One region of the Priestia sp. TSO9 genome, then DNA from elsewhere that is predicted to be linked to it. Evidence: riboswitches for the same ligand, from Rfam matches in the RefSeq annotation. Region 1 holds a riboswitch; the other holds the start of a gene.
What was found. Region 1 has a riboswitch for cobalamin ahead of LJC66_RS15605 (cobyric acid synthase). Riboswitches for the same ligand answer to the same signal wherever they lie in the genome.

Region 1 (10,562 bases):
TACCTATGTATTCCATACATTTAATGGAATAAAAAGAAAGGAATGGTGTGAATGAATCAATGTCCAAAATGCGGTGCGAGTGCAAGCACAGACCAATTATTTTGCAATAACTGCGGCTTTTCTTTCACCGTGTCGCCAGCTGCAGCTAAGTATAAAAAGAGCTGGTATATTGGCGGGGGTATTGCGCTTATACTTCTTTTAACTTTTGTATTTTATTTCTTGTTCTCTAGCTCAGAAGAAAAGACGGCTGACCGCTTTATTGAGGCATTAGAATCGAAAGATACAGCTGTGTTAAGAGAGTTATTAGACTCTTCGCAGTCTACTATAGTTATTAATGACACATCTATTCAAGCTCTGTTGGATGCAACTTCCGATGGTTCTATTTTACGAGACGTTGAAAATGATTTGAAAAATAAATCAAGTATCTACTTTACAATAAAAGAACAGAAACATTCACTACTCTTCAAAAAACAGTACGTGGTTGTGCCGTCATCATATTATATCTCCCTCGCCACGCCAGAGGATGCAACGGTTACAGTCAATGATACAAAACAATCGATATCCAAAAATCAAACGCAAAAAATAGGGCCTTTTATGATTGGAAATTACCCGCTTACGGCTTCTTACGATAGCTCTTACGGAAAACTTACAGACCAAACGACTGTAAATTTCCACCGGCAAAAAGAAGAAAATATATCTGTTGTATTTAAAGGGACTTACGTCACAATCTCATCGAATAGAGATGACGCTATTTTATTCGTAAACGGAAAAAGCACAGGACTGCAGGTGAATAGCTCATCACAAATAGGCCCTGTTGCCACGGATGGAAGCATCACTGTTCATGCAGAAGTGCAAAAAGACGGCACAACGTTCAAAAGCAGTCCCTACACTATTCAAAGTGAAGAAAGTATTATGTTAAATATACAAACTCCGCCCGTCGAAAAGGAAAAAACCGTCATAAAAGAACGAGAAGTGATCGTGCCTGGGCCGCGCTCTTATGCTACTTCAAGCTCTTATATTCTTCCTGGTTCGGATTCTTACAAATTAAGCTATAGTGATATTAGCAGTTTGAGCTCGAGTGAATTAAGGCTAGCTCGAAATGAAATCTATGCGCGGCATGGGTATGTATTTAAATCGAAAGATCTTCAAGCCTATTTTTATGAAAAGTCATGGTATACCCCTGATTCATCATTCAGAGACTCCTACTTATCAAGCGTTGAAAAATATAACATTGATTTTATTAAATCATATGAGTAAGGTGGACTCCCCTTTTGCACAGGGGAGTTTTTTGATTGAAGCGAGTGCTTACTCCTACGCTTTTTACATACCATGATCCCTATACACGTTACTAAATTTCTTATAGCCTTCTTCATTCTTTTCACTGTAAAATATAAAGTAGATGTACATAAACTTACTACACGCATAAGGAGAGATGGAGAATGAATGGAATTGGACGACTTCCACAAAAGCTTAATGGACATTTGATTTTAGAAAATATTCAAGAAACCATGATCATTGCGGATAAAGACTATCGTGTGCAGTGGATGAATGCAAGAGCAATTGAAACACTCCAACCAGTACTCCCAATCTACCAGTTATCTCATATCGAAGAGTTAATTGGAAAGCATATGGACTTCTTTCATTCCAATTCTGAAGAAGCGGAAAAATTACTCACCTCTCTTCATACAACTTACAGAACGCGTATAACAATTGGAACTCAATATGTAGCAGAAGCTGTGATTCACCCCATTGATACAAAAGACGGCGAGCGTTATGGCTACTTACTTATGCTATTAGACTTTACAGATCAAGCCGAAGCAGAGCTTGAAAAAGAACGGTTAATTGAGGATTTGTCCACTCCTTTATTAAAGATATGGGACGAGGTTTTAGCTGTGCCCATTACCGGTAAGATGGATATAGAACGTGGAAAGAAGCTAACTGAAACGGTATTGGAGGCAGTTGTAAAAGAACAGGCGCGCTATTTGCTTATTGATTTATCTTCCCTTCATTCGTTAGATGAAGAACACGGTTATTATATTAACACGCTCCACGATGCTTTGCGTTTGATTGGTACCACTTGCCTTATTGTTGGTCTTTCTTCAAAAATGGCTCTCTCGCTTGTAGATTCTCAGTTTAATTGGCGGACATTTTCCACTGTCCAACAAAGCATCTCTTACATTTTAGAAAAAAAGAATTATCGTATTGCACCCATTTCATAAGCCATATCATTAAGTAATCCTCTCTCAATCGCTTTTTCCTTCAATCGGAAAAGGCGATTTTAGTTATGAGGAATTGTGAACGTTTAGGCACTTATCATCATAGGATACATTAATCAACCATAGAAAAGGGTGAGAGCATATGCCAAGTGTTATTAACATTTATAATTTAAAGATCAACAGTATCTCAAGCAACGGTTCTGTCAACATTGGCGAAGCACTCCACAACAGTCACACGGCCCATTCAAAATCCACTGGTACGAACTCTTCTTATGGCGATGTCTCACCTGCTTCCTCGAAAATGCGAAACATTTATATCGATCCTGATACAAATGACCAAACAGATATTGCAAACGTTGATCATGTCAATGGTTATCAGCAGTGATATAGGGCAATGCTTGTCAACAGCATGACGACAAACGGTGAATACATTCTCTCTAAATGCAATAGGCCGTTGGAGTAGAATGAATAAAAACAGTAAGGGGTCTCTTTATGCCTCTTCAAATTAACGTTTTTAATATCGTAACAAACGGTGTCACGCAAAACGCAAATATTGATTTTGGTTCCACCATTCAAAACAGTCACACGGCGAACTCAAAATTTAACGGAGCGAATTTTTCTCTAGGTAACTTCTCTCCTACTTGCTCTCAAATGAATACAGGCGTGTTAGATCCTGATGTAAGCGATCAAGATCAAATTGCAAACCCTTCAGCTCCAATTGGAAATCAAATTTAGCTTTAACAATTTTGTCGTTTTACTTGGCACATTACAAGGAGGTGTGTAAATATGTTTCCATTTGGAAAGTCTCCTTTTAAAGGAATGATGGAAAATATCCCAAAAGGAATGGCATCTAAAGACATGAATAAATATATTCAGCAAATGATTTCTTCTACGATGTCCCATTCTTTTCCGGATTTTATGCAAGGAAATGAATTCTTTAAGCAAGCCCAAGACATGATGAAAGAACAGCAGGATGTGGGAAATGAAGGTCATGGACAACAGTTAAGAAGATTTGATTCAAACGTCATCAATACATTAGATGAATGCATTGTGCAGTTAAAAATTCCTAACCGCGATATTGTATCAAGCATTAAAGTCTATCATACTCCATATCTGTGTACGATTGAAGGAATAGATGGAGAAGAATCCTTCAAAGAAGAAATTCAGCTTCCTTGTTCGGTTCGTAAAAAAGGTACACGCGCCGTATATCGTTCCGGAGTGTTGGAAATCCGGATGCCTAAACATGTTAATATTCCTATGTCTCAAATAGACGTCCACGATTTAGATTAAAGTGGACGTTTTTTTCTGTTTTCATGCATACATATAAAATAGAAAGCTGCAAAAGGCCTTGTTTTATTTCTTTTAAAGAAGGTGACAAATATGAATCATGGAAAATTTAAAAAGTGGCGCATTTAACCGACGCGATCCCTAAAATAGAAGAGCTTCATCAGCAATTAAATGAATCAGCTCACCTTATTCAATCACTGTCTCAACTGCACGAGCAAACAGCTCATTTACTATCAGCTATGCAGTCAGCTCCTAATTTCGAAGCTATTCAAAATCAGCTCTCTGCGTTAAAGGAAGAATCGTCCAATACAGCCTTATATGAGATGATGAAAACTCTTGACAAAAAGATTGATGAAGTAACTCAGCCAAAGCAGTCCATTGTTGTTGAAAAAATCATGGTCGAAAAAGTATTATTAGACAAAATTGATCTTAGTAATAATTTCGGCCAGCTAGGCATTAAAGATTTGACCGGTCACTTAAACATCGGCACCACTTACAGCGCTGACTCTGATCAAGTAGATGAAGAAGTCAAAGACTTGTTTTCTGTTAAGCTAAAAGAAAAAAAGATTGATGAACATACAACTGAGACAACGATGAGTTCAGGAGGTGAAACAGAAAAACCTGATGATCACTCCGAAGAATAAAAAATGACCGCTACTGCTTATTTAAAGCAATTGTCGGTCATTTTTGTTTCCATAAATAGTTGTAATTCTTTTTTAAGGCGTCCCATCAAGAACTCTGAAATTTCTTCTTGATTTTCTTCTTTATGATGAGATGATGCTACAACAATACGTCCTGTTTTTCCTAAGAAAGCCCGGTACTCAATTACCTTCATCGCAGCATGAAGTAAGTTCCCGTCCGAAAGCGGCGCATTTGTTAGTAGCACAATATTTACTTCGTTTTCTTTTTGTCCATGTGTCAGCACAGCCAGCCACGAGTAACCTTTATCGTCTTTTAAGCGAACTTCATGACTAGATAAAGACTCAGATTTCCATACCGCGTTAGCACTGTTTTGCTGTTGAACAATTTCTTGACACCAGTCTAGACCTGTTTCATTGGAACTCAGTGAAAGAGTTCTCAAAGGACGAACAAAGGATAAACATAGCTTGCCCGGTTCCTTTTGCAACTGATACAACTCATGGAAGTCCGTCTCTGGATATTGATAAGGCGGCACAAAAGCAATTTGTCGCTTATTCACAGCAGGATGGTGAAATACATGCAAATCAACGCCATATACTCTTTTTAACGTAGCTGCATCCTGAAAAATGGCATCCATCCCCGTTTCTTCTACTCTTCCATCTTTCAGTAACACGGCATTATCTGCAAACAGCGAGGCAATGTTGAGATCATGCAAAATGGCCAGGACCGTCAAGCTCATTTCCTGCTGTAAAGTTTTTAACAGCTGAAGTAGTTCCATTGTATGTTTTACATCTAAGTGATTCGTTGGTTCATCAAGAAGTAAGTAGTCAGGTTCTTGCGCTAGTGCTTTAGCCAGCAAAACCCGCTGTTTTTCTCCACCGCTTAGCGATTGAAAAGTATGGTTTCTATAGTGCCAGACGTTTGTTAATTTCATCACGCTTTCCACCACTTCTTCATCCTGTGCTGATACGGTGCTAAACAATCCTTTTGCCTGATAAGGATAACGTCCAAGTGAAACAATTTCTTGAACCGTAAATTCTAATCCAATTTGATTTTCTTGCGTCATGACTGCAACTTTTTGCGCCAGTTGTTTTGGTGAATAAGCCTTTACTGACTTTCCTTCCACCTTCACTTCTCCTGATTGAATGGTTAATACATTCATAATTAAGCGAATAAGCGTTGTTTTCCCGCTTCCATTTGGTCCTAGTAAAGCAACAAAAGAACCTTTGTCTACGGTGAACGTGATGTCACGAACGGTCGGCTGCTGCTTATCGTATCCTCCTGTCACATTATATAGTTCAATCATGATATTCCTCTCTTCCGCATACGTTCTTTTACAAGGAGCAGGGTGAAAATCGGCGAACCAATTAAGGCGGTTACAACTCCAATCGGCAGTTCACGAGGCTCTAATATCGTTCGTGCCAATAAATCTGCTAAAACCAAATAACTTCCTCCAATTAAAATAGAAAGCGGCAGTACATGCTTATGATTAGCTCCCGCTACGAGACGCACTACGTGGGGGATAACTAAGCCAACAAATCCAATTGCCCCAGATACTGATACCGCAGCCCCTGTTAATACGGATGCACCTATTAAAATCATTCTTTTTTTCTTCTTTACGTCTATTCCCATAAACTGAGCGGATTGATCGCCAAATGCTAAGCCGTTCAGCTCTTTTACGTGTAACAACAGCATAATTGTACCGATCAAAAAGAACGGCCCTAAAATTTGAATATGAGACCATCCCCGCATCGATACGCTTCCCATTAGCCAATATAAAACCTGCCTTACATCTTCTTCGGGAGAAAGAGCCACAATTAATGAGATAAGCGCGCTCATAAAGGATGATAAAATAATCCCCGCTAAGATGATGGTTTCATTGGCCAAATTGCCGCTTGCGAGCTTTGTAATACCAAAAACTAAAAGGAGAGTAATAAATCCAGATACAATACCGACTACAGGCAGCGTGAAGATAGATAAACCAAAAATACTCCAATGAAAATAAATTGCCATGACAGAGCCAAGGGTCGCACCTGAGGAAACCCCAATCGTGTAAGGGTCGGCAAGAGAGTTTCTTAATAGCCCTTGAAAGGCGGCCCCTGCTATCGAAAGCGACGCTCCTACTAAAAATGCCACCAGTACTCTTGGAAATCGAATTTGCCATATGATTAAATCCATGTTCTCTGGACCATGGTATAAGGATAGTCCGGTAAGGTGACCAATAATAATTTTAATTGTATCTCCTACGGTTAACGAAACTGTACCAATAAATACGCCCATAATCACCGAAACACATACAATAAATAAACTAACTATGTATAAGATAGATGCTTTGTTTAAAAAAATACGTTTAAAAATCAATACTTTCAGCTCCTCTAGGAAACGAGGCATGATGTTTTACATTACATTAACCATTCATTTTCCTGTCCATAAACCATGTTTCCACCCTATATAGAGTGGGAAACAATTATCTTTTATTTGTTGCGAGTGCTAGACTGTTGAACTAGGCAACGTAGCACAGCGTACTAAAGTTCTCGGTAAAAAAACAAGCGAAAGCCTCTACAAGCTATACTTTTTGTGCTTGCTCCGGGCTTTTATAGTTGTCTATTAAATGATACAGCTTTTCCATATCTACAGCTTCTCTCACATATGCTGCTGCTTTTGAAAAAGACTCCTCTTTTTGCAGACGGCTGTTGAATGTATCCGTAATAGGTGGCAATTTTTTATGTTTACGAATTTGATTAAGCAAAGCTCTGCGCAAAGCATCGTTATGAAACACATCATGAACATACGTGCCAATGATGTTTTCTTTAACCGTTCCTTCTTTTTGATCATCTACCACCGCAAAGGCTTCCGTCAAACTTTTAGAAACCGTCTTTCCCATATGAATTTCATAGCCTTCAATCGAAACCTTCTCACTCTCTAACTGAACATATCCAGAAACTCTTTCTGTTTTTTTGCTGGTTGTCATAACGGTTTCCACTGGAAGCAAACCCAGCCCTTTAATAGATTCAATCCGGGACTCTACTGCATCGGGGTCCGTAATCGTCTCGCCTAACATTTGATATCCCCCGCAGATGCCAATAACGTGAGCGTTCGTTGCGTTCAAGACTTGATTAATGGCTAGAGCCAGGCCGCTTTCTTGTAAAAACTGCGCATCTTCAATCGTATTTTTGCTTCCTGGTAAAACAATTAAATCAGGCGTACCTAGTTGTGATGGCTTGGTTACAAGCCTCACATGACAGTCTTCTTCTAAGCTTAAAGGATCGATGTCTGTAAAATTTGAGATGCGTGGGTACGAAATAACCGCAATATCAATTTCTTTTAACGGATTCACAAGGGTTGAGTAATTTCTGAGGGATAATGAATCTTCTGCGTCAATTTCCACGTCGTGCATATAAGGAATAACGCCTAGGACCGGAACGCCTGTGTATTCTTCAAACCACTTTAGCCCCGGTTTTAACAGTTCTAAATCTCCTCGGAATTTATTGATTAACACCCCGACAACTCTGGGCTTGTGCTCAGCTGGAAGCAATTGAAGAGTTCCTACTAGGCTCGCAAAAACTCCACCTTTATCAATATCTCCTACTAACACAACAGGCGCTTCTGCTATTTTTGCAACGCGCATATTTACGAGTTCCCGATCGTTCAAATTGACTTCGGCAGGACTTCCAGCGCCTTCAATCACAATTCGATCATAATGATTGGCGAGCTCTTTATAAGCTTCCGTGATAACGTTCAAACCTTCATTAAAAAATTCTTGCCGATACTGAAAAGCAAACATATTACGCAGCGGTTTTCCGTGAACGACAATTTGAGATTCATGATCACGAGTTGGTTTAATTAAAATAGGATTCATATTGGTTGTTGCTTCTACTCCAGCCGCTTCTGCTTGAATTCCCTGCGCTCTGCCAATTTCTTTTCCATCCATTGTAATGTATGAATTAAGCGCCATATTTTGCGATTTAAACGGTGCAGTTTGATAGCCGTCTTCTTTAAAAATACGGCAAAATGCTGTAGCAATCATGCTTTTTCCAGCGTCTGAGTGCGTTCCTTGAATCATAAGCGGTTTTCCTTTTTTCACTTTTTCCACTCCCTACCACATAAAAAAACCTTAACTGTAAAAGTCAAGGTTTGGTCATGCGCTCATTAACACATTGTCTTGACTTATTTCTCCCACCGAAAAATAAGGGGTTTTTAAAAGCAGGTCTCCTGGCTTATGCTTCATTTTACTTCTGCACCCTTCCTAGTTTGATTAGTGGGTCTTTGCAGGTTCATCCACATTTACAGTAGCGGGGGCTGCACCGGATTTACACCGATTTCCCTATTATCCTCCTTAGAGGCACTTTTAAAATCATTTATTCTTTATTGTAACGAATTTTATAACCATTCACAATAACGATTTTCTTCTATTATTATATATTACTGTGTTTATACTTATTTGGGTCTCGTATGCTATAATAACAATTATTTTCCAAACATCTTATGGAATAGCTAGGAAGGTGATCACAGTTGAAGAAAAAAATCATTTATGTCTTTATCAGCGTGTTTGTTCTTTATATAGCAATCATATCTTTTTGTATGTATCAAACTGCTCACAAGCCTGTTCCACAAAACGCAGATTATGTGCTTGTTTTAGGCTCTAAAGTAGATGGTGACCAAATGTCTCCTAGTTTAAAAGAACGAGTAAAGACGGCTTTATCTTATTTACAAGCACATCAACAAACAAAAGTTATCTTAACGGGCGGAAAAGGATCCGATGAAGAAATTTCTGAAGCAGAGGCAGCCTATCGTTTTTTGCGGAAAGAAGGAATTAAAAAGAATCGAATTATAAAAGAAGATCAGTCAACTTCTACTTTTGAGAATTTTACTTTTACTAAACAGAAAGTTGATATTCAACACAAAAAAGTCGTGCTTGTTAGCAGTGATTTTCATTTATTTCGCGCCTCTATTATTGCCAAACGTCAAGGCTTTGACGTTTATCCCTTAGGTGCAAAGACACCAAATTCAATTAAACTTCAAGCCTATTTTCGTGAGTATGCTGCTATTTTAAAAACATGGCTGTTTGATAAATAAATAGAGTAAGTACCTCTACAAATAAAAAACACGGCATGAATTCATGCCGTGTTTTTTATTAATCATCTGTATCGATAACTGCTTTTGGTAAACCTGTATATTTCGCCCAGTAGAAAATACCGAGTGAAACAAGAGCAATTAAAATTAAGTCAAGCGGGTTGCTTAGCACACCTTGTCCTCCACCAAATGAACCTAGATAAGAGATAACAAGCATAATAATATAATAAGCAACTAGCCACCATGCAGATTTAAGCTGCTGTGCAAACTTTACAACGTCAGTTGGTACGTATTTCTTAAACGCTACGTAGATAACAACCATTAGAAGCTGTGATCCTAGAAGCCAAGAAATTGTCGTCCACCCTGACCAATATACGATGTATGAACAGAAAATAAATGAAACAGGAGCAATAACGCTCATGCCTTTTAATTTAAAAGGTTTTTTAAGGTCTTTTGCATTTACTCTGAATGCAGCAGCTGAAATTGGCGCAATCGCATAAGACAGAATAAGTGCCACTGAACATACGTTTACTAGCGCTTCCCAAGAAGGAAATGGCAGTGTCCAGAATACGGACATTCCAAATGATAGCCATAGTGACGCACGTGGAATTCCTGTTTTCTTATCTACTTTTGAGAAACGTTTAAATAATGTTCCATTACGAGACCAAGCATAAACTAAACGAGAAGTTGTATTCATGAAGATGTTCCCGTTACCGCCTGGTGATAAAATAGCATCAAAAATAACAAGCGTTACTAACCAGCCAAGGCCTAAAATAAGTGCAATATCTTTAAATGGTAAAGAGAATTGCTCTTGAATTGTTCCCCATCCTCCTGATAGCATATCAGCCGGGATGTTACCAATGAACAATACTTGCAGTGCTGTGTAAATAATCGCTGAAAGTACAATACAGATAATGAGCGCGATTGGAATATTACGCTGCGGGTTTTTAACTTCACTGGCTACAGAAACGATAGGGTGAAGTCCTAGGTAAGCAAACATAACGCCACCTGTTGAAATGGCTGCTTGAATACCATTAAAACCAAACGGAGCAAAATCGCCAGTTGTAAAGTTAGCTGATTTAAAGTGATAAGCTAACACGACGATAATTGTAAGAGGAACCGCATATTTGAACACAGATATAATGACATTTGACTTAGCAAATGCTTTTACACTTACGTAGTTAATGATAAAAAATAGTGTTAATAACGCGAACTGAAATAACCAGCCGATTGTAGTAGGCGATTCAGAACCATGTTTAGTTAGACCAGGAAGCCAAAACGCAACATACTGACGTACAGCCGTTACCTCGATGGCAATCAAACTTGTGTAAGCAATAATGGTAATGA
Region 2 (10,562 bases), on a different contig from region 1:
TGAACAGCAATCTCATTAAAAAATCCCGCTCTAGGCGGGATTTTTTTATTACTTATAAACAGGCATTTTGTACTCTGCGCAAAATTTCATATGCATGATTTCCGGCTAACTCTGTCAATTCTTCAAATTTTTCATCTCTTTTCAAATCAAGTTCAATAATTTCTTTTGCCAGCTCAATAATCTCTTCTTTTTTCAATTGTTGCACAGCCATTTAAAACGCCCTTCCCTTTTAGAATTTATGTATATTCTCACATTTATTTTCTATTCATCATTTTGAAAGCAAGTGATTAACCACAAGGCTTTATCCTGTATGGTTAACCACTTGGGATCGAGTTAATCATTAGTTTATAGGACTCTTTTCCCTATTTCATTATTTATGTCACTTTTTCTCACATAGTAATTCAAAAATATAACATATATATGTTAGAATGTATTACATGTTATAATTTTTTGTATTTTTTTCCTTTATAATAATAACATACTACTACGTACTCAGGGGTGAGGGAGATTGTCTACGAATGAAGCGTCATATCGAGATAAAAAAGTCATGTCTATTGGGATTGTAAAAGAATTAACCGGTTTATCAGAAAGGCAAATTCGCTACTACGAGAAAAGAAGCCTGCTCTTTCCGGACCGAACCAATACGGGTATCCGGAAATATTCGTTTTCAGACGTCGAACGATTAATGGATATTGCCGATCGCATAGAAGAAGGAGTTCAAACAAGTGAAATACGCACAGAACTGGCCAAAAAAGATGAAGCGAGAAAAATGAAAGAAGTAAAAAACCAAATGCTTCAAGGTCAGTTGAACGCTCATTTCAAGCGGAAGCTATAAAGTATACATACGGTGACTTTCCCGTCTCCGTTTTTATTTCTTTACGGCAGACAAAAAAGCGCATATCTAAAGATATCCGCTTTTTTGTCCGTTAAGCTGAGCGCCCTTTAAAGAATTTCGGCTGATGAGAACTCATGAACTTAGTTTTAGATAAAATGAACATAACCGATCCGCCCCAAATGAACAAAAAGGCAATCATCTCTACGCTAGAAAACGGTTCATGATACACGAATACCCCTAATAAAAGCGTCATGGTAGGAGCAATGTACTGTAAAAAACCGACCATCGATAGCGGAATAAGCGGCGCTCCTTTAGCAAAATACAGTAGTGGCATAGCTGTAGCGACACCGCCGCCAATTAAAAGAGCGCTCAGATCAAGCGACTGAAGAGAAAAACTTGAAGATCCTTTCACTAAAAGAAAAATAAAATAAATAACCGCAATAGGTGCAACCATCATCGTTTCAATCGTTAATCCTACTTTTGCTTCTAATTGAATCGTCTTTTTTACAAGACCGTACAAACCAAAGCTAAACGCTAAGCTTAATGATACCCATGGGATATGCCCGTATGTAACTGTCATAACGATAACACCTATAGCAGCCAATCCAACAGAAGCACCCTGCCAAAAATTAAGCTTCTCTTTTAAAACGACTATACCAAGCAAAATACTAACGAGCGGGTTGATGTAGTAACCTAAACTTGTTTCAATAATATGATTATGGTTAACCGCCCAAATGTAAACGAACCAGTTGATGCTGATCAGCACTGAAGCCACAAATAAAATGACCGCTTGTTTCGTATTACGAAATAATAAACCAAGCATCTTCTTTAAAGCACTCATTTGCTTTGTCACAAGCAAAAGTAAAAGCATAAAAACAAATGACCATATGACACGGTGAGCGAGTATTTCATTCGCATTCACTTCGCCAAGAAGCTTCCAGTAAAGCGGAAAAAGCCCCCACATAACGTAAGCGCTGGCTGTATAAACAATACCTGCTCGTTTAGAATCTTGATTCATTTCTCAACCTCTTTTCTTTATCTCTCTGTCTCTTATCATTATAGATGCATTTACCTCTTTTTTATAGCTTTATTTTGCCTATCGAAATAGCTCATAAAAAAAACGATCGCTTTTAGCTCGACCGTTTTTTATACCTTATTTTTTAGGCTGTTTAAATACTTTAGCACTGCGAATATACTCTACATCCTGTACATTTTCTCGCGCGTTAGCGATTCGAGCCGCAGCAAAAAAATAATCGGATAAACGATTTAAATACTGAAGCACCGCCACATTAATTTTATGCTCACGCTGCACGCCAACAACAAGCCGTTCTGCGCGGCGTGTAATCGTCCGGCAAATATGAAGCGTTGTTGCTGCAGGTGTGCCTCCAGGTAAAATAAAACGCTCAATGGCCGGCGCTTCTGACATATAGACATCAATGCGTTTTTCAAGTACTGATATCATGTCGTTTGTTACTTTGTACGGATGATCATCTTTTGCAAATGCTAAATCACTTCCACAGTCAAAAAGCTCATGTTGAATCGTAATTAGCTCTTCTTTTACATCTTTTAATGCTGCTTCATCCAGCTGATAAATTGCTTGACCTACAAAGCCATTTAGCTCATCAATCGTACCGTATGCTTCCACTCGAATATCGTCTTTATTTACTCGTCCTCCAATTAAGCTTGTCTGCCCTTTGTCCCCTGTTTTTGTGTAAATGTTCATTGTATTTCCTCCTTCAATCGATTAGCAATTCCGTACCAAATGTGATCTACTTTCCGGGCATGCGCTGCTAAATACTGATACGCATACCCGCACTCATCTCTCCACTGCCGCTCTGTTGGATCTAAAGGAACAATCCCTCTGCCGACTTCAGTTCCAATCACTATCAACTGTTCCCATACACCGCTGTCTCTCCACTTCTGTATCAACTTTTCAACAACAAGGTGCGGAGACTCCAGCTCGCTATGTATTAATTCCTTAACATAGTGCTCAAATCCTTCTAGCACTATGTAACTTTCTTCGAACTCAAGCGCTGGTAAAACAGGGTCTTCATACAAACAATGCCATTTTACCGACTCACTGGCATAATGCTGCTTCACCCATTTTCTTTTGCCGGTAAATGCACCGCCGAATACGAAATGCATGCTCTTCTCTCCTTTGCCTGTTTGTATGTACACGCTACTGAAAAACCTTCTCCATAAGAAAAAGAAACATCCCAAAGCGACGCTGTCTGTTTAAAATGGGATGCAAGTAAACGCAGTGGTCCGCCGTGCGAAACAATAGCAATGTGACGCAAATGCCGACTGGCCGCCAAATCGACCGCTTCTTCCCACGCTCCCCAAACTCGGTTTGAAAAGCTTGAGAAGCTTTCACCCTTCGGAGGCGTATGTTCTGTCCAGTGATCAATCCAATTTCTATACGCCCGTATGTTTTTTAAATCTTCATACGTCTTCTCTTCCCAATCTCCAAAATGCAGCTCACGCCAATTTTTACTTTTAACCACCTGAGATTTTGGAAAAACAACTGCACTTGTTTCTAGCGCTCTTTTTAAGTCACTGGAAATAACGAGCTGAGGTTCTAGAAAAAGCTCTTTTAATTCATTTTTCCCTTCTGTACTTAAAGACGGATCACTCCACCCTATATATTTTTTCTGTTGATTTTCAAGCGTCATGCCGTGACGAATACATGTGATAACCAAAGAATTATCCATAAAAACGTTTCTCCTCCTTCAATGGTTGCCCCTATAACATCTCCTGTTACGCCCCCAAACTGCGAACGATAAAACCGTATCCACAGCCATAAAAAACCGGCAAAGAAAAGAATAATGAATTTATTGTCCATAAAAACAGCGAAAATAGCAACTAAGAATAGGCTCATGACGATAAATACATAAATAGACCGTTTGGTGACTCCTTTTTGAAAATAAGCAGCCAGACCCGTATCTTTAGCGGGCTTATCTCTCATCAACAAAAAGGCTGCTCCAATTCTTGGAAGGGTAAAGACAACTAAGCATGCCCAAATTGATAAAGAAGAAAGAGACGCTAATTCATAGATCGCACTAAAACGCAGCAGCAGAAGAACCATAAGAGAAAGAATAGCAAAAGACCCAACGTGCGGATCACTTAAAATCTGCAGTTTTTTTTCCTTTGACTGATGAGAAAAATACGCATCGCTTACGTCCATCCAGCCGTCTAAATGAAGACCACCCGTTAAGATAAGCGGTAAAAGCAAAACTAAAATACTATCAACAATCGTAGTGATAGGTGAAGATTGAAGCAGCTGTAAAAAGCTATAAAGCATCAAGCCTAGTAACATACCAATCCACGGCAGCACAAAAAGTGAGCGTGCCGTTCTTTTTTCAGTCCATTGAACCGTTTTAGCCAGCGGTAAAATCGTAAAAAACTGGAGAGAAATTCGTAGTATGGCTATCCATTCTTTCATATATCTACACATTCCTTTCCTTTTTTAAAACGATAAATTCCCGCTTCTACACAAATAGCCACATCTGCTTTTTCTACAATATACTGATGTAATTTCCCTAACATCTTCATATAGCTATATGTGGGCTCCTCTAATACGCCCGCTTCAAACAGTTCATTAGATACTAGCACAACCGTCTGAGACTGCGCAAACAGCTTATCGAGCGCTTTGATCATATGACGAAAAACCTCTTGTTTGCCCTCTTTTGTTTGCCACCTTTTTTCTGTTAAAAAAAGCTCATTGGCAAGCCAGTTCGTGACACAATCCAAAAGTATAGCATCATCACTTTGAAGATTTGGCAGAATTTGTTGTAAATCTACAGACTGTTCGATCGTTACCCAAGGCGTGTTCGCTGCTTGGCGTTCTGTTTGATGAAGCTGGATGCGTTTTTGCATTTCCTTATCTGTTTGCCTGCTTGTGGCAATATAAACAGCGCGCTTTGTACAAAAAGTTTGAACCATATTCTCCGCTGCACGTGATTTTCCACTTCGAACGCCTCCGCTAATAAAGATGATCATATTTCATCAAGTCCTTGTTTGATTACGTTAAGTAAATAGTCATTTTCTTCTTTCGTTTTCACAGCCAAACGGATATAGCGTCCATTTAAAAATGGGAAGTTTTCAGTATGCCGGGCTACCACACCGTGGCTTGCTAAATAGCCAAGCCATTCACGCGTTTTAATAGAAGACGGAACGCTGCAAAGATAATAGTTTGTTTGAGAAGGAGAAACCAAAAGCCCCCATTCCTCTAGTTGACTCAAGATTCGTTTTCGTTCTTGTTTAATATAATGTACGGTGTTTTTCACAAAATCTTTTTCATCTACACATATCATCCCTACTTGCTGCGACAATCCATTTACACTCCAAGGAGGCTGTTTTTTAGACATCTCGCTAATGATTTTTTCATTTGCCAAAATATAGCCAAGGCGAAGCCCGGCAATATTAAACATCTTCGTCATAGAACGCACAATAATGATATGTTCATAATCCAGAATAAGAGAATCAAATGAAGGCTGATGTTCGACAAAATCAACAAATGCCTCATCAATCATTAAGTATGTACCATGATGAGCAGCAGCTTTTACTACTTTCATCCATTCCTCATGACTATACATAACGCCTGTTGGGTTGTTTGGATGACAAATCCAAAGTACTTTTATATCCGGAAGGATGCTCATAATTAACTCTATATCCCAGCTCCAGCCGTTTTCTTCAGCTAAAGGAATGTACGTCACTTCACATCCATAAGCTTTACTTGCCTGTTCATATTCAACGAAAGTCGGCTGTACAATCCCTGCTTTCTCTCCTGAAAATAACGAAGCAATAAGGAAAAACGCTTCAGCGGCGCCATTTGTAGGCAGCACTTGAGCAGCTGAAACATCATGATGAGCTGCTAGTTTATTTTTCAGCTCTGTTACTTGAGGGTCAGGATAGCTAAACGCAGCATCCTTGAATTCGTTCCACTTTTCGTGAAGCACAGGGGGAGCCCCTAAAGGATTTGTGTTCACACTAAAGTCTTTTATGTGTGACAAATTCTCGGTCCCTATTGCTTTTAAAAAGACAGTAGGATTAGCTCCATGTGTAGGTAATAGCACTAATAACTCCTCCTAACAAAAGATATAATAACCACGTAGCATAGACCGTCCTTTTCATAATGAAAACAGCTTGTTCAATATGACCGGCTTGCAGAGGAATGAACGGTTCGCCCATTTTTGCACGATTAGATTCTATGCCTTTGTATGTATTAAGTCCGCCGAGTTGAATACCTAAAAGAGCAGCTACTGCACTTTCCCCGTATCCGCTATTTGGACTTGGATGCTTCTTAGCATCACGTTTAATCAAACTCGTTACATGCCCAAGAGAATACTGGCTTTTTGCTACATTAACAGCCGTCATCACCACTGCAGTTAACCGACTTGGAATATAGTTTAATACGTCATCGGTTTTTGCACTAAAGTAGCCGAACAGAAAGTAGCGGTCATTTTTGTACCCAACCATCGAATCACATGTGTTAATAGCCCGGTAAAAAAACGCTAGGGCTCCTCCTCCTATAAATGCATAAAAAAGCGGAGCTGTAATACCATCACTTGTATTTTCAGCCACGGTCTCTACCGTGGCTCTGGCAATTTCTCCTTCTGACAAACGATCTGTATCTCGTCCCACAATCATGCTTACTTCATATCTAGCTTTCTCCATATCTCCTAGCTGAAGCGGCTTTTGTACCTTATAAGCAGCTTCGCTTAAAGAACGAGTGGATATAGTAGTCGCAATCATTACGCCCTCTACTAAAACACCTGCTATAAAATGAACTTCGTATAAAGCATGAAGGAACAAAAAGGGAACAACTCCTGCGAGCACAGCCATACTTATCACAAGAAGCAATCCTTTGAATCGTTTTCCTGCACCTTTATTTAATCTGGAATCCATCCAATAAATCCATTTGCCAAACCAGCGAACGGGATGCGGCCAATTTTCAGGGTCGCCTATAATTCGGTCAATTAGTAAAGCAATCGTCATGGCCGTCATGTGTGCAATTATCGCTTGTGTAATACTCACTTCTTCACCTCTTTCCCTTAAGTCCCTGCTCTAAGCTTATTTTCACCAGCTTGGCTACCGCTTGCCCTAAAGCGGTCATAGAGCCTGCATATTCATATAATGGTCCTTGCTGAGACGCTGCAACTGAGATGCTGTCCGTAGATGTTCCCGTAGCAATCGTCTTTGTAGCCGGATCTATGACACCCAGCTGTGACAGCGTTTTTGTTTTAGCTTCTGTGGCCGCAATAAAAAGCTGTAAAAACGCTGCATCCGTAAGCGTACCTTCCACGAAAAAAAACATATTAATTGTACCGGGAGAGGAATAGAACGGGACAGCTTCGTCAGCTATAATATCTACTGCGTTTCCTACTCCAGCCGTTATCACGGAAGCTACTCTTACTCCGTAGCCTTCATAACAGTAAACCGCTCTTTCTTTTAACCAAACGGCTGTCATCAACCCTACGATTTGCTCATGGCGCACATTTTCTTTCATCAAATATTGCTCATACTCCAAAGAAGGAGTATCTGAATAATAGTCTTTGTGAACAAATCGATTGTAAAAGGTGTCCGTTTCCGTAATGCCTGTTCCTAAAACCCCTGAGCTGTATGTTTTATAAGAAGTCTCGGTTTTCATGATTAAAAGCTCAGGCCGTTCTTCAATTTTAAGATGTGAAAAGGGACCAATCCCCTTTTCAATTCGAACTGGAATATGGTCCCTCTTCTTATTTATTGTACACCTCAGGGTATACTGCTTTTGCTAAGTCCTCTAAGCCATCTACAATACGAGGTCCTAAGCGGTTGATTTTGTTTTGATCAACCTTCTCGATGTTACCCTCTTTTACAGCAGTCATGCTGCTCCAAGCGGGACGCTTCATAATCTCATTTTTGTCTGCATCATACGTTGCGATAATATCGTCAGGGTTTAACTTAACAACTTGCTCTTCAGAAAACTTAACCCAACCCTTTTCACTAGCCGCTACGTTATCAGCACCGATCATAGTAAGCATTTCGTTCATGAACGTACCTTTTCCTGTTGTATAAATCTCAGGAGCTCCTGATACCTCTATCCATACTTTTTTACGATCTTCTTTTGAAATCGTTTTTGCTTTTTTCTCAATTGAAGCTACTTTTTCTTTCATGTCTTTAATTGTTTGATTAGCTTCTTTTGTTTTACCCGTTAATTTACCGATTTGGGTAATAGAATCATAAACCGTATCAAACGTTGTTGAATCTTTTACAACAAATACCGGAATCCCCGCACTTTCAATTTGTTTAAATACTTCATCCGAAACGCCCATACTTGAAGCGTGTGCCAGCACTAAATCAGGATTTAAAGCAATAACTTTTTCTGCATTAACGTTCATATCTCCTACCTGCGCTTTTTTCTTTACGCTTTTAGGATAATCATCGTTGCTTGTGACACCTACTAATTCTTTTTCAAGGCCAAGGGCATATACAATCTCCGTATTACTTGGCATTAGTGAAACAATTTTCTTAGGCTGTTTTTTCAACGTAATTTCTTTATCACGCGCGTCTTTTACCTTCACAGGAAATGCAGCTTGTGACGTTTGTGCTGTATCTTGCTTCGTTTTTTTATCACTGTTGCTTTGGCTGCCTGCACCGCATGCAGCAAGTACGATGACTAACAGTGCAATAATGGAATACGAAAGCCATTTTTTCATCTAAATACTCCCCCTATATATTGTTCATTGTGAATACGAAACCTCCACGTTAAAGAAAAAGCAAATGATCATGCAAAAAGCAGCGCTATCCCGTTTTTCCGCTTTGACTATGTATACTGCTCGCAGGCAGCTTCAAAATAAAAAAGCTTTACTTTCAATTGAAAGCAAAGCAGGTAACGTCAAGATAAGCAGGAAAAGAATCCGTTCACTATACTTGATATGTATGTTCATTACCCTGCTTCACCCTTCCTCGAAGGTTTCACAGCTAACAATAAGGCAGGTCTCCTGACTTACGCACAAAGCGCTTACAGTGGCGGGACCGCGCTGGCTTTTCACCAGACTTCCCTTTTCACTCAATCTTTAAATTGAGACCTTATTGCTTTACGATTATTCACTTGTCCTAGTATACCCCACTCATGGAAAAATGGAAATAGCCATTCTCACAAAAAAAAGCTGCAAGAATGCTCTCGCAGCTTAGGGAATTAAAGAGTTGCTAAAAATTCACGGACCGCTTCAGGCGTTTTAGCATTTGCACTGTGCAAGTGTGCAATTTTTTCACCGTTTTTATATACAAGAAGAGAAGGAATACCCATTACATTGTTTTCAGCAGAAAGTTCTTCAAACTCATCCTTGTCAATTTTAAACCATGCTTTATCTGTATTTTCGTCAACGATTTCATCAATGAACATATCCAAACGTTTGCAATCAGGACACCACGTTGTCGTAAAAATCCCAACGCTTAGTGTTTCGTTCTTAATTTGTTCGCGAAATTGTTTTTCTTCCGTAAATTGTTTCATTGTGTTACCTCCAGCATCTATTCGTTCCTTCTCCCTATTCTATGGTAAGAAGTCTGACTTCATTATAAACGATTTTTTTATCGTTGTGCTAATGTTTCAGCTTATTTAGACCATAACGGTTTTAGACGTAAAAAAATGCTAGCTTAAAAAAGCTAACATTTCGAAATCACAGAATGTTGTGTCTATTATCAGCTAAACCATTTAGGCGGCATGTTTCGGTTCCAATAAATTTTCCCTAAATCATAATGCTTCTGAAAATTATCTGCAGCCGCATGATAGTGAAAATTAAACCAGTATCCATCTTTTGGAGGATTTTCACGCCGTACATGAAATCGTATTAAGTCCTGACCGGTTTCCCGGTCATATACATGGAAAATCTTTTCACCGTAGCCAGCAGCAGGATGCTCGCTTATCTCGAGATTCTGAATCGACTGTTCACGCTCAGTGCCAATGTCGGTCAGCACTTCTTCAATTTTAGGTAACACTGCTTGACGAAATTCATCTTCAATGACAGGTCCAATTTTTGTTCCGAATTTTTCCACTGACTGTTTTTCAGCTGATTCCATTGCATACGTAACAAATGATGAAACGTCTTCATATTTTGGTTCTTCATATGGCAAATGAATATCTTCTATAACAGCTGTGACAGGAGTTGTTTCTCTTACATACCCTGCTTTATGTTGCTTGTCCGCTTTTGCATCATCAACGTATAAATATTCTGGTGGAGTGACAAGCCCAAATGTAAATACTGTAATAAATACAATTAGCATTCTTTTTATCCATCTAGGCATTCGTATCTTTCCTTTCTCATCTTTTCCCATATGGTCTTTTCATATCGTAAAATTCATTGTTATAACTCACTAGGTATTGTAACATACTTATTAATTTTTTACCTATATTTGCTTATTCATTTATGCTGCCTACGGGCATTCGACGACTTTTTAGTTAGCACCTTCCTTCTTCTGTTTGAGCTTGTCACACCGAGCGGAAACCTATACAAGATATTCCTTTTTTGCTGGATGCTTAAACACAAAAGTATTTTTATGTTCAAAAATATATCATACTTTTATGAACTTTAGATGAAATTCATAAAAAAAACTTCCAAAACTTTTTAATCCCTAAAAGGTTTTGGAAGTCTTTTCAATGATCGGGATTCATTTTACTTTTTTGTTTATTATTGTATATCAATTGTCCCGTAATGAAATTTTGATGTTTTTCGTTTTTGTACGGTAA

Region 2: linked by a shared signal. The riboswitch ahead of LJC66_RS10020 (ABC transporter substrate-binding protein) and the one ahead of LJC66_RS15605 (cobyric acid synthase) in region 1 are both predicted to bind cobalamin.

Annotation. Positions count from the first base shown of each region.
Region 1 covers NZ_JAJEKD010000015.1:162,092-172,653, forward strand. Annotated here, with positions in the region: gene LJC66_RS15565 (TcaA 3rd/4th domain-containing protein) at 52-1,257, shown strand; gene LJC66_RS15570 (STAS domain-containing protein) at 1,440-2,219, shown strand; gene LJC66_RS15575 (spore germination protein) at 2,359-2,601, shown strand; gene LJC66_RS15580 (spore germination protein) at 2,709-2,951, shown strand; gene LJC66_RS15585 (Hsp20/alpha crystallin family protein) at 3,003-3,506, shown strand; gene LJC66_RS15590 (hypothetical protein) at 3,620-4,147, shown strand; gene LJC66_RS15595 (ABC transporter ATP-binding protein) at 4,165-5,448, opposite strand; gene LJC66_RS15600 (FecCD family ABC transporter permease) at 5,445-6,503, opposite strand; gene LJC66_RS15605 (cobyric acid synthase) at 6,709-8,235, opposite strand; cobalamin riboswitch at 8,328-8,507, opposite strand; gene LJC66_RS15610 (YdcF family protein) at 8,655-9,218, shown strand; gene LJC66_RS15615 (APC family permease) at 9,277-10,562, opposite strand, start outside.
Region 2 covers NZ_JAJEKD010000013.1:354,843-365,404, reverse strand. Annotated here, with positions in the region: gene LJC66_RS10080 (CobW family GTP-binding protein) at 1-19, shown strand, start outside; gene LJC66_RS10075 (hypothetical protein) at 53-211, opposite strand; gene LJC66_RS10070 (MerR family transcriptional regulator) at 509-835, shown strand; gene rarD (EamA family transporter RarD) at 927-1,853, opposite strand; gene LJC66_RS10060 (cob(I)yrinic acid a,c-diamide adenosyltransferase) at 1,989-2,558, opposite strand; gene LJC66_RS10055 (bifunctional adenosylcobinamide kinase/adenosylcobinamide-phosphate guanylyltransferase) at 2,555-2,980, opposite strand; gene LJC66_RS10050 (histidine phosphatase family protein) at 2,932-3,546, opposite strand; gene cobS (adenosylcobinamide-GDP ribazoletransferase) at 3,504-4,277, opposite strand; gene LJC66_RS10040 (bifunctional adenosylcobinamide kinase/adenosylcobinamide-phosphate guanylyltransferase) at 4,274-4,834, opposite strand; gene cobD (threonine-phosphate decarboxylase CobD) at 4,831-5,910, opposite strand; gene cbiB (adenosylcobinamide-phosphate synthase CbiB) at 5,885-6,871, opposite strand; gene LJC66_RS10025 (adenosylcobinamide amidohydrolase) at 6,876-7,484, opposite strand; gene LJC66_RS10020 (ABC transporter substrate-binding protein) at 7,573-8,532, opposite strand; cobalamin riboswitch at 8,791-8,923, opposite strand; gene LJC66_RS10015 (thioredoxin family protein) at 9,015-9,329, opposite strand; gene LJC66_RS10010 (YpjP family protein) at 9,518-10,120, opposite strand; gene LJC66_RS10005 (class I SAM-dependent methyltransferase) at 10,504-10,562, opposite strand, start outside.